2 regions of the Arthrobacter sp. E44 genome follow, and region 1 is predicted to be linked to the other one. Evidence: riboswitches for the same ligand, from Rfam matches in the RefSeq annotation. Region 1 holds a riboswitch; the other holds the start of a gene.
What was found. A riboswitch is a leader RNA that binds a small molecule or an ion and turns the genes downstream of it on or off. The one in region 1 is predicted to bind glycine.

Region 1 (5,089 bases):
CGAACCAGACGATGACAACTTCATAGACGCCGATGACCTGTCGCCGGACGATCCCCTCTGGGCCGAGCTCCTCGCAACCCCGCTCATACCATCCGGATGACGTAATTCAAGGGTTCGGGCAACAGTCCATGGGGCTGGAGCAATGTATGAACGGTTCGGCAGGGCCAGGGAGTTCGGCCGGACATCCCTCTACGCGAAGGCCTCAAGCTCCACGCCTGCGGCCTCAAGCCCAGCACGAATACGGGCCGCCAATTCCACTGCGCCTGGACTGCCGCCCTGGAGGCGCAGGGAGTCCGGCCGGACCTTGACCGGCGTCCCGTCCACGGCCACCACTTCCCCTTGCGTTGCCAGTCGAACAGCGCGCTCAACTACCACATCAACGTCGTGCAGGACCGCGTCCTCGTCGGAAAGCGGCACCAAGCTGCCGTCGGCCAGGTACGCGCGGTCCGCGAAGGCCTCGATGAACACCGGGTGCCCTGCCTCTTTTGCCTGCTTCAGCAGCTCGGAGCCCGGGAAGCCCAGGATGGGAAGGCCGGGGTCATAGGCATTAACCGCGGCAACCACGGCGGAGGCCTGTTCGGCGTCGGAAATCAAAGCGTCGTACAGCGCTCCGTGTGCTTTCACGTAGTCCACGGAGGCACCCACGGCATGCGCGACGCCGTCGAGCGCCCCCAATTGGTACAGCACGTCGCCGAACAGCTCGTCGAAGCCCATCCCCAGCGCGCGCTGGCCATAGCCCGCCAGGTCGCGGTAGCCGAGGTGCGCCCCCACGGTGACGTCGAGTTCGTATGCTGCGCGGCAGCTGTCCAGCATGGTGACGGGGCCGCCCGCGTGCAGGCCGCAGGCCACGTTGGCACTGGTGATCAGCTGGAACATGGCCGGGTCGCCTCCTGCCGTCCAGGAGCCGAATGATTGGCCTACGTCAGCGTTGAGATCCAAGTATGTTGCCTTCCAGCGTCAGGTGGTCCGGTCCGGCAGCTGCGGTCAGCTCCCCGGGAATGGTGTCCGGCATCGGCCCGAACGCCTCACGGGCATTCTTGGCCACCGCACGGCCCATCACGAGGTTACCGGCTCCACCCACAACGGCCCCTATGCCGAACGGGAGCGCCCTGCCGAACAGGGCGGTACCCTGCCGCTTGAGCAGGTTCTTTAGGAAGGCGTGCTGGATTCTCTTGCGGACACTGCCGAAGCCCGGACCCACCATTGACTTGGAGAGCACATTGCCCCAATTATTGGCGGCGCTGTTGCCGCTGCCGGAGGCCTGGCCACTCAGCGTTCCCAGCAGGGCGGTACCCTCCTCGCCGAGCATGATGGCCATGACCATGGTGCCGGCCTTTTCCGGGTTGGTGAGGCGGATGCCGTGAAGTTCGGCCAGCGAGGTTGCGTAAAGCGCTGTTGCCTCCAGGAAGCCTACGGTGGCAGCGGCTGAGAGTCCCAGCGACGCCACTGTTCCAACCCCGGGAACGACGGCGGTTGCGCCCACCAGTGCGCCCCCTCCGGCGACGGCACGCAAGTAGTCGCGCTCTGCAATGTCTGCCAGTTGCGCGGCGGTGGCACGGGGATGCTTCTTCTGGAGCCGCCGGATGTAGGCAACCACCAGGGGCCGCTGGATCTGTACTGCCTTCAGGAGCATGTTGTGAACGCCGGGCTTGGGCTTGCCGTCAGCGTCAAACATCGCATTGTGGGCGGTTTCCTGTGCGATGCGTAATGCGGGATTGCTGCGCCGGGCCATGGTCACCTTCATTCAATCGACCTGCAGCGGGTTAGCTGCCGTGCACTTTCCATCCTATGTGGATAAACACTAAGCATGCTTAACTTCCCGCGTCCCGTACCTCTGCCCTCCTGGCAACCGCCCGTTAGCTGGCGTCCGCCAGATTATTGAAGGTGAAAACGTGGGCACCCTCCACCACTCCGCCGTCCTCCAGTTGGGTCAGGATCGTCGTGGGCGAGTAAAGACCGCCTTTGAGCAGGCGGCGGCCCAGGGGGCCACGCCGGTTCAGGAGTTTCAGGGATGGGCCCACGCCAATTTTCAGGGCGGCCCGAATCAGCTGCGCCCGGGGAAAGGCGCCGGATACCCCTGCCCACACAGGCAGCCGCACACCTTCCCGGCGCAGCGTTTCGGCGTACCACTGGATGCGGGGAGCCGAGAAGCACAGCTGTGTCACCACCCGCGAGGCCAGATGCTGCTTCTCCAGCAACGCATCAAGCATGTGCAGTTCAGTTTGGCTCGGATGTCCTTCCGGGTAGCCCGCCACGCCGGCCCGGATCCGGCCACCGGACAGTTCCGCGAGGTCTTCCAGCAGCCGAAGACTGCTGTCGTAGGGCCCGGCCGGTTCCCCTGCGTCACCACCGACGGCGAAAACCTCGGCAATACCGGCATCGTGGCAGTTCCGGACTACACCGGCCAGCTGCGCCCGGCTTTCGATGCTTCGTGCGGCCAGGTGCGGAACAACCTCAAAGCCGAGGTAGGCAAGCTCGATGGCTGTGCGAATGCTTGCCCCTACACCTTCGCGGGGCAAGCAGGACACCGTCAGCGCCGTCCCGGCAGGTACGTGGGCCTGGACGCGGGCGGCAATGCCCTCAGCGGGAATGATTTGAATCTGGACCGGCAGCTCCCGCCTGAAACCGCCGGTGGGCTGGTCGGCAGGCACTGATGCATGGGATGGTGCCGTAAGGGATTGAGTCGTCATGAGGAACTCCAGGTTTGGCCGGCCACGGGTGGCTCGGCATGGATCGGGTCCCTCCCCGCTCTGTATTGGACCTGAGAGATTCCGCAAACCCAGCCGGGGCCTGCTTGCACCGTCGGTGAGCGCTGCCGGAGCAGCGCTGCTTTCCAGAGTCGCCTCGCCGTGACGGTACATGGGCCTGAGAGATTCCTGGGGAGGATTTGCTCCTACGGCGCCTGCCCGGTGATGGCCGGGAGAACTCTCCCGCCACAGCTCGAAAGGCTGTCTTCAGATGTAGTGGTTCAACGGCCGGCGCCCGTCCCGTCACCGGATGGGATGCGGCGCCGGCCGCATGGATGGGCCGGCAATCAGCGCAGAATGACCGTCCGGTTGCCGGACAAAACGATTCGTCCTTCAGCATGCCAGCGCACCGCATTGGTAAGTGCCTTGCATTCAGCGTCGCGGCCAACGGTGACCAGGTCAGAGGCGGAATACGTATGGTCCACCTCGATCACCTGCTGAGAGATGATGGGTCCCTCGTCCAGCTCCGAGTTGACGTAGTGAGCAGTCGCGCCCACCGTTTTGACGCCGCGCTCGTACGCCTGGTGGTAGGGCTTTGCACCCTTGAAGCTGGGCAGGAACGAGTGGTGGATGTTGATGGCCTTGCCACTGAGTCGGGTAGTGGCTTCATCGCTGAGTACCTGCATGTAGCGGGCCAGCACCACCAGTTCCACGGCGTAGTGGTCTACCAGCTCCAGCAGGCGCTCTTCAGCATCCGCCTTGGTATCCGGGGTCACGGGAATGTGATGGAACGGAACACCGTGCCAGGCGGCAAGGGGTTCCAGGTCCGGGTGGTTGGACACCACGGCGGCAATTCGGACGGGCAACTCGCCACTGCGGGCACGGAACAGGAGGTCGTTGAGGCAGTGGTCGTACTTGGACACCATCACCAGGATGGGCTGCTTGCGGCCATGCCGTTCCAGGCGCCAGTCCATCCGCCACTCCCGGGCCACTTGCTCAAAACCGGAGCGGAGGCGGTCGAGTTCCATCTCTACCTGCGAGGTGACGTGGACGCGCATGAAAAACCGGCCGCTTGCCCTGTCGCCAAACTGCTTGATGTCCACGATGTAGCATTCCTGCTCCAGCAGGTATGCCGCCACCGCCTGGACAATGCCAAGGGCATCCGGGCAATGGAAGGTCAGCACGAATTCCTTGCCGGTTTCGGGAACCATGGCCTGGCGCTGTCCGGCCGCGGCCGTGCCCGCCTGCGATGTGCGGGTTTCCGTGCCGATCACCGCTTGACCCGCTCTTCCCCCACTTCTGCGGCGGCACCCGGACGGGAAGCCTTGCCGGATGCGGCGTCGGCGAAGTCCTGGTCTGCCTGCAGTTCAGCCTGGAACGTGGCAAAACGGGCCTGGTGTGCGGGCCGGCGGCGGAGGACGAACCATGCGGCGCCCAGCAGGATGAACCAGACCGGGGTGACCAGCAGGGCCACCAGGGTGTCTGGCTGGGTGGTGAGGGTCCAGATCACGAAGCCGAAGAAGGCGAAGACCACCCAGACCATGGCAATACCGCCGGGCATCTTGAACTTCGATGCGTCGTGCAGGTGCGGCCGGCGGCGGCGGAAGGCGATGTAGCTGGCCAGGATGATCGACCAGACAAAGACAAAGCAGACAGCGGACACAGTGGTCACCATGTCGAAGGCCTTGCCCACGTCCTGGCCCGCATACATGAGGACGACGCCGGACAGCAGCAGCACGCAGGAGAGGAACAGTGCGTTCTGGGGCACCTTCCGCCGGGACAGTTTGCCAAAGACGTCCGGAGCGTCGCCTTCCTGTGCAAGGCCGAAGACCATGCGTGAGGTTGAGTAGATGCCGGAGTTCGCGGAGGACATTGCGGAGCTCAGCACCACGAGGTTGACCACGGTGGCGGCGGCACCCAGGCCCGCCAGGGAGAACATGGCGATGAACGGGCTGTGGCCTGCCCTGAACTCGGTCCAGGGGGTGACAGCCATCAGGATGATGAGGGCACCTACATAGAAGAGCAGCACGCGGATGGGGATGGAGTTGATGGCCTTGGGCAGGTTCCGCTCAGGGTTCTTGGCCTCGGCCGCGGTGGTGCCCACCAGTTCGATGCCCACGAAGGCGAAGACTGCGATCTGGAAGCCGGCCACGAAGCCCATGAACTCGTTCGGGAAGAATCCGCCGTGGCTCCACAGGTTGGTGAAGGTGGCAGGGCCGGCGTCGGACTGGAAACCGGTGAAGATCATGAACAGGCCAACAATGATCAGAGCTGCAATGGCAATGATCTTGATCAGAGCGAACCAGAACTCCGTCTCGCCAAAGGCCTTGACGGTGGTGAGGTTCAGCAGGAGCAGGATGGCCACGGTGGCCAAGCCGGGGATCCACAGGGGCACCCCGGGC
Region 2 (4,661 bases), on a different contig from region 1:
GTCACCATGCTGTAGCCTGCAGCGCTGAACGCCAGCCCCGCAGCCACCACGTACCCGGGCCGGACCTTGCGGACCAGCGGCACCACCACCAGGCCTGCCACCACCGTGGCCGCCAGCGCGGGGACCATGGCAACTCCTGCCGCGGAGGGGCTCATTCCTTCGAGGAGCTGCAGGTGCTGGGCAAGGAACAGGATGAACCCGTTGAAGGAAAACAGGGCCAGGATGTTGGCGGCAATGGCCATGCTGAATACCCTGTTGCGGAACAGGGACATGTCCAGCAGCGGGTGCTCCAGGCGCCGCTGCCGCTGCACGAACACCGCCCCCATCGCCAGGCCAAAGGCAATCGCCCCCAGACCTGCTGCGCCCGGCCCTTCCGTGGCAACTGCCTTGATGCCGTACACCACGGGCACCATGACCAGCATGGACAGCAGGATGCTCGGGATGTCCACCTTCCCCGGCGCGGGATCCTTCGACTCCGGGACCAGTGCCGGCGCCAGCACCAGCAGGGGAATCATGAGGGGGACCGCTACAAGGAAGACCGCACCCCACCAAAAGTGCTCCACCAGCCAGCCGCCGAAAATGGGTCCCAGGGCCGCGCCGCCGGAGAATCCCGCAGCCCAGATGGCGACGGCAAGCCGCCGGCGGTTGGGCTCGGGAAAGATGTTGCGGATCAGCGACAGCGTGGACGGCATCAGCATGGCCCCGAAGAAGCCCAGGGTTGCACGGCCGGCGATCAGCCACTCCGGTGTGGGGGCAAAGGCCGTGGCGGCAGAGATCGCGGCGAAGCCGAGGCTGCCCATGACCAGGAGCCTCCGGCGCCCGATCCGGTCGCCGAGGCTCCCCATGGATACCAGCAGGCCGGCCAGTACCAGGGGATAGGCGTCCACGATCCAGAGCAGCTGCACCCCGGTGGGTTCCAGGGCGCGCGCAATGGCCGGCAGTGCGAAGGTCAGCGCGGTGTTGTCCACGGCGACCAGGAGCACGGGAAACATCAGCAGGGCCAGCGCCAGCCAGTCACGCCACGGCTGCCGCGGGGCGTTCTTGTCCGCGCCTGTGGGCGCAGGGCTGGTGAAAGTCGTCATGAAATAACTATACCGTCCGGACGGTATAGTTTGAAATGGCTGCCGGTTCCGTCTTCCCGCCCGGGGAAGGGCATGATGGGAAGCATGCCCCGAAAGCCTGTAGCCCGCGACGCGGTCCTTGATGCCTTCGAGTCCCTGTTGATCGAGGTGGGGGAGCGCGCTGCCACCCTTGACGCCGTAGCCCGGAAGGCCGGCGTGTCGAAGGGCGGCCTGCTCTACCACTTTCCCAACAAGGAAGCGCTCATTGCCGTGCTGCTGGACCGACTGGAGGGCCTTGCCCGGGAAGACGCCGATGCCATGGCCTCGGCCGATGAAGGCGCGGCGGCGTACTTCATCCGTTCCTCGGTATGGGCGGACACGCCGCTGGACAGGGCCATCGTCGCCGCCACCAGGCTTGCCGAGGTGGCGCATCAGGAGACACGGCGCCGGTTCGCGGCCATCCAGCAGCGCTGGTTGGACGAGATTGCGGCGGATGTCGGTCCGGGCTTGGCGAAGGCAGTTCTCTATATGGGTGATGGCCTCTACTTCAACGCAATGCTGTCGGTGGCCCCCGCGCCGGCGGGGGGAGCCGCCGCTGACGTGGAGGAACTCCTCGCCGCCCTGGAGCGGCTCCGCAGGTAGGATTTGCCATTTGCCGGGAGGGGTGGGTGCGTAGGACAATGGAGAGTTGTGAGGGCCGCCACCGGCCGTCACGGCCAACAAGTGAATAGCCTTTGATCTGCGGCGGGAGAGTTCTGCCGGAAGTACAGGCAGGCGCCGTAGGAGCAAATCCTCCCCAGGAATCTCGCAGGCCCCTGTACCGCCGCGGCGAGGCGCCTCTGGAAAGCAGCAGGCAGTTGTCCTTCTTCCCTTGGGGAGCGAAAGAACTGCCGTGCTCACCGACGGTGCAAGCGGGTCCTGCCGGGCAGGCTCCGCGGAAACTCTCAGGTCCAATACAGAGCGGGGAGGAACCCGAATAGCTGTGGCGTACCCTGCGCCGCCTGAGTAAATGGAGTTCCTTCGTGTCGGTTACCCCAGCCTCCACCACCTTCGTAGACCGCCATATCGGCGCCCGCCGCCAGGCCGACGTCGACACCATGCTCAAAGCCGTGGGCTACGACACGGTCGATTCCCTGGTTGACACGGCCGTTCCCAAGGTCATCCGCCAGGAAACCGCCCTCCGCCTCCAGGACGCCCTCAGCGAGGTCGAGGTCCTCACGGAGCTTCGGAAGCTTGCCGGGAAGAACAAGACGGCCGTGCAGCTGATCGGCCAGGGGTACTTCGATACCGTCACTCCGCCGGTGATCCGCCGCAACATCCTTGAGTCCCCGGCCTGGTACACCGCTTACACCCCTTACCAGCCGGAGATCTCCCAGGGCCGGCTCGAGGCCCTGCTGAACTTCCAGACCATGGTGCAGGACCTGGTGGGCCTGCCCATCGCCAACGCCTCGCTGCTGGATGAAGCCACCGCCGTGGCCGAGGCCGTGCTCCTGATGCGCCGCGCGAACAAGGCCAAGCCCGCCGCCGACGGCAAGACCGTGCTGGACGCCGACGTCCTGCCCCAGACCATTGCCATCGTGAAGGGCCGCGCCGAGGCGCTGGGCTTCGAGGTGGAGGTCGCCGACCTGTCCCAGGGCCTGCCCGAAGGCGACATCAACGGCATCGTGCTGCAGCAGCCCGGCGTTTCCGGACGCGTCTGGGACCAGTCCGCAGTCATCAGTGCCGCCAAGGAGCGCGGCGCCCTGGTCACGGTGGCAGCGGACCTGCTGGCACTGACCCTGATCACTCCTCCGGGCGAGCAGGGCGCCGACATCGCCGTGGGTTCCGCCCAGCGTTTTGGTGTGCCGCTGTTCTTCGGCGGCCCGCACGCCGCCTACATGGCCGTCCGCAAGGGCCTGGAGCGTTCGCTGCCCGGCCGCCTGGTGGGTGTCTCCAAGGACGACGCCGGTGTTCCCGCCTATCGCCTGGCGCTGCAGACCCGTGAGCAGCACATCCGCCGCGAGAAGGCCACGTCCAACATCTGCACAGCCCAGGCGCTGCTGGCCATCGTCGCGTCCATGTACGCCGTCTACCACGGCCCGGACGGCCTCAAGGCAATTGCCGTAACGGCGCACAGCCACGCCCGTACCCTGGCGGCCTCGCTTACGGCTGCCGGTGTTGAGGTCCTGCACGCGAGCTTCTTCGACACCCTGACGGTCCGCGTCCCCGGCCGCGCTGCCGCCGTCATCGCCGACGCCGAGGCCCGGGGCATTAACCTGCGCAGCATCGACGCCGACACCGTGGGCATCGCCCTTGATGAAACCACGACGCCGGCCATCGTCGCCCAGGTGGGCGACATCTTTGGCGCCACCGTTTCCGGGAGTTCCGTTGGCGGCGGCGAGGGCTTCGGGCTGGAGGCCGCCGTCGAGCGTTCCTCCGACTACCTGCAGCACCCGGTGTTCAACACCCACCGGTCTGAGACGCAGCTGCTGCGCTACATCCGTAAGCTCTCGGACCGTGACCTGGCCCTGGACCGCACCATGATTCCGCTGGGCTCATGCACCATGAAGCTGAACGCCACGGCCGAGATGGAAGCCATTTCCTGGCCGGAGTTCGCCTCCATCCACCCGTTCGCGCCGGACTCCCAGACGGCCGGCTGGCGTGAACTGATCGCCGACCTTGAAGCGGACCTGACCGCCATCACGGGCTACGACCAGGTGTCCATCCAGCCCAATGCCGGCTCGCAGGGTGAACTCGCCGGTCTGCTGGCGATCCGCGGCTACCACCACTCCCGCGGCGACCAGCAGCGCAACATCTGCCTGATCCCGGCCTCGGCGCACGGCACCAACGCCGCCTCCGCCGTGCTGGCCGGCATGAAGGTCGTCGTCGTGGCCACCGCCGCTGACGGCACCATCGACCACGGCGACCTGACGGCCAAGATCGAAGCGAACAAGGACGCCCTGTCCTGCATCATGATCACCTACCCGTCCACCCACGGCGTCTATGACGGCGACGTCCGTGAGGTCTGCGACGCCGTGCACGCCGCCGGCGGCCAGGTCTACATCGACGGCGCCAACCTGAACGCGCTCGTTGGGCTCGCCCAGCCGGGCAAGTTCGGCGGCGATGTGTCCCACTTGAACCTGCACAAGACCTTCTGCATCCCGCACGGCGGCGGCGGACCCGGCGTCGGCCCCGTCGCAGCCAAGGCACACCTTGCACCGTTCATGCCCGGTGACGCGACCACCTGGAACGCAGGTTCCGGCGCCACCGACGTGCCGATTTCCGCCTCCCGATTCGGTTCGGCCGGCGTGCTGCCCATTTCCTGGGCCTACGTGAAACTGATGGGCGGGGAGGGGCTGACCGAGGCCACCAAGTCCGCGCTGCTGGCTGCCAACTACGTCGCCTCCCGGCTCAACGAGTACTTCCCGGTCCTCTACACCGGCGAAGGCGGCCTCGTTGCCCACGAGTGCATCCTCGACCTGCGCGAACTCACGGCCAGGACCGGCGTCACGGCGGAGGATGTTGCCAAGCGGCTGATCGACTTCGGCTTCCACGCCCCCACCCTGTCCTTCCCCGTGGCGGGCACGCTGATGGTTGAGCCCACCGAGTCCGAGGACCTGG

Region 2: it holds a riboswitch for glycine, as region 1 does, so the genes downstream of both, gcvP (aminomethyl-transferring glycine dehydrogenase) here and ACETK3_RS17055 (methylenetetrahydrofolate reductase) in region 1, are expected to answer to the same signal.

The regions. Positions count from the first base shown of each region.
Region 1 is NZ_JBHDJA010000021.1:52,804-57,892, reverse strand. Features, by position in the region: gene ACETK3_RS17070 (HNH endonuclease) at 1-100, shown strand, start outside; gene ACETK3_RS17065 (LamB/YcsF family protein) at 190-939, opposite strand; gene ACETK3_RS17060 (hypothetical protein) at 923-1,732, opposite strand; gene ACETK3_RS17055 (methylenetetrahydrofolate reductase) at 1,857-2,690, opposite strand; glycine riboswitch at 2,844-2,943, opposite strand; gene purU (formyltetrahydrofolate deformylase) at 3,035-3,961, opposite strand; gene cycA (D-serine/D-alanine/glycine transporter) at 3,958-5,089, opposite strand, start outside.
Region 2 is NZ_JBHDJA010000005.1:29,498-34,158, forward strand. Features, by position in the region: gene ACETK3_RS06200 (MFS transporter) at 1-1,082, opposite strand, end outside; gene ACETK3_RS06205 (TetR/AcrR family transcriptional regulator) at 1,167-1,703, shown strand; glycine riboswitch at 1,797-1,894, shown strand; gene gcvP (aminomethyl-transferring glycine dehydrogenase) at 2,084-4,661, shown strand, end outside.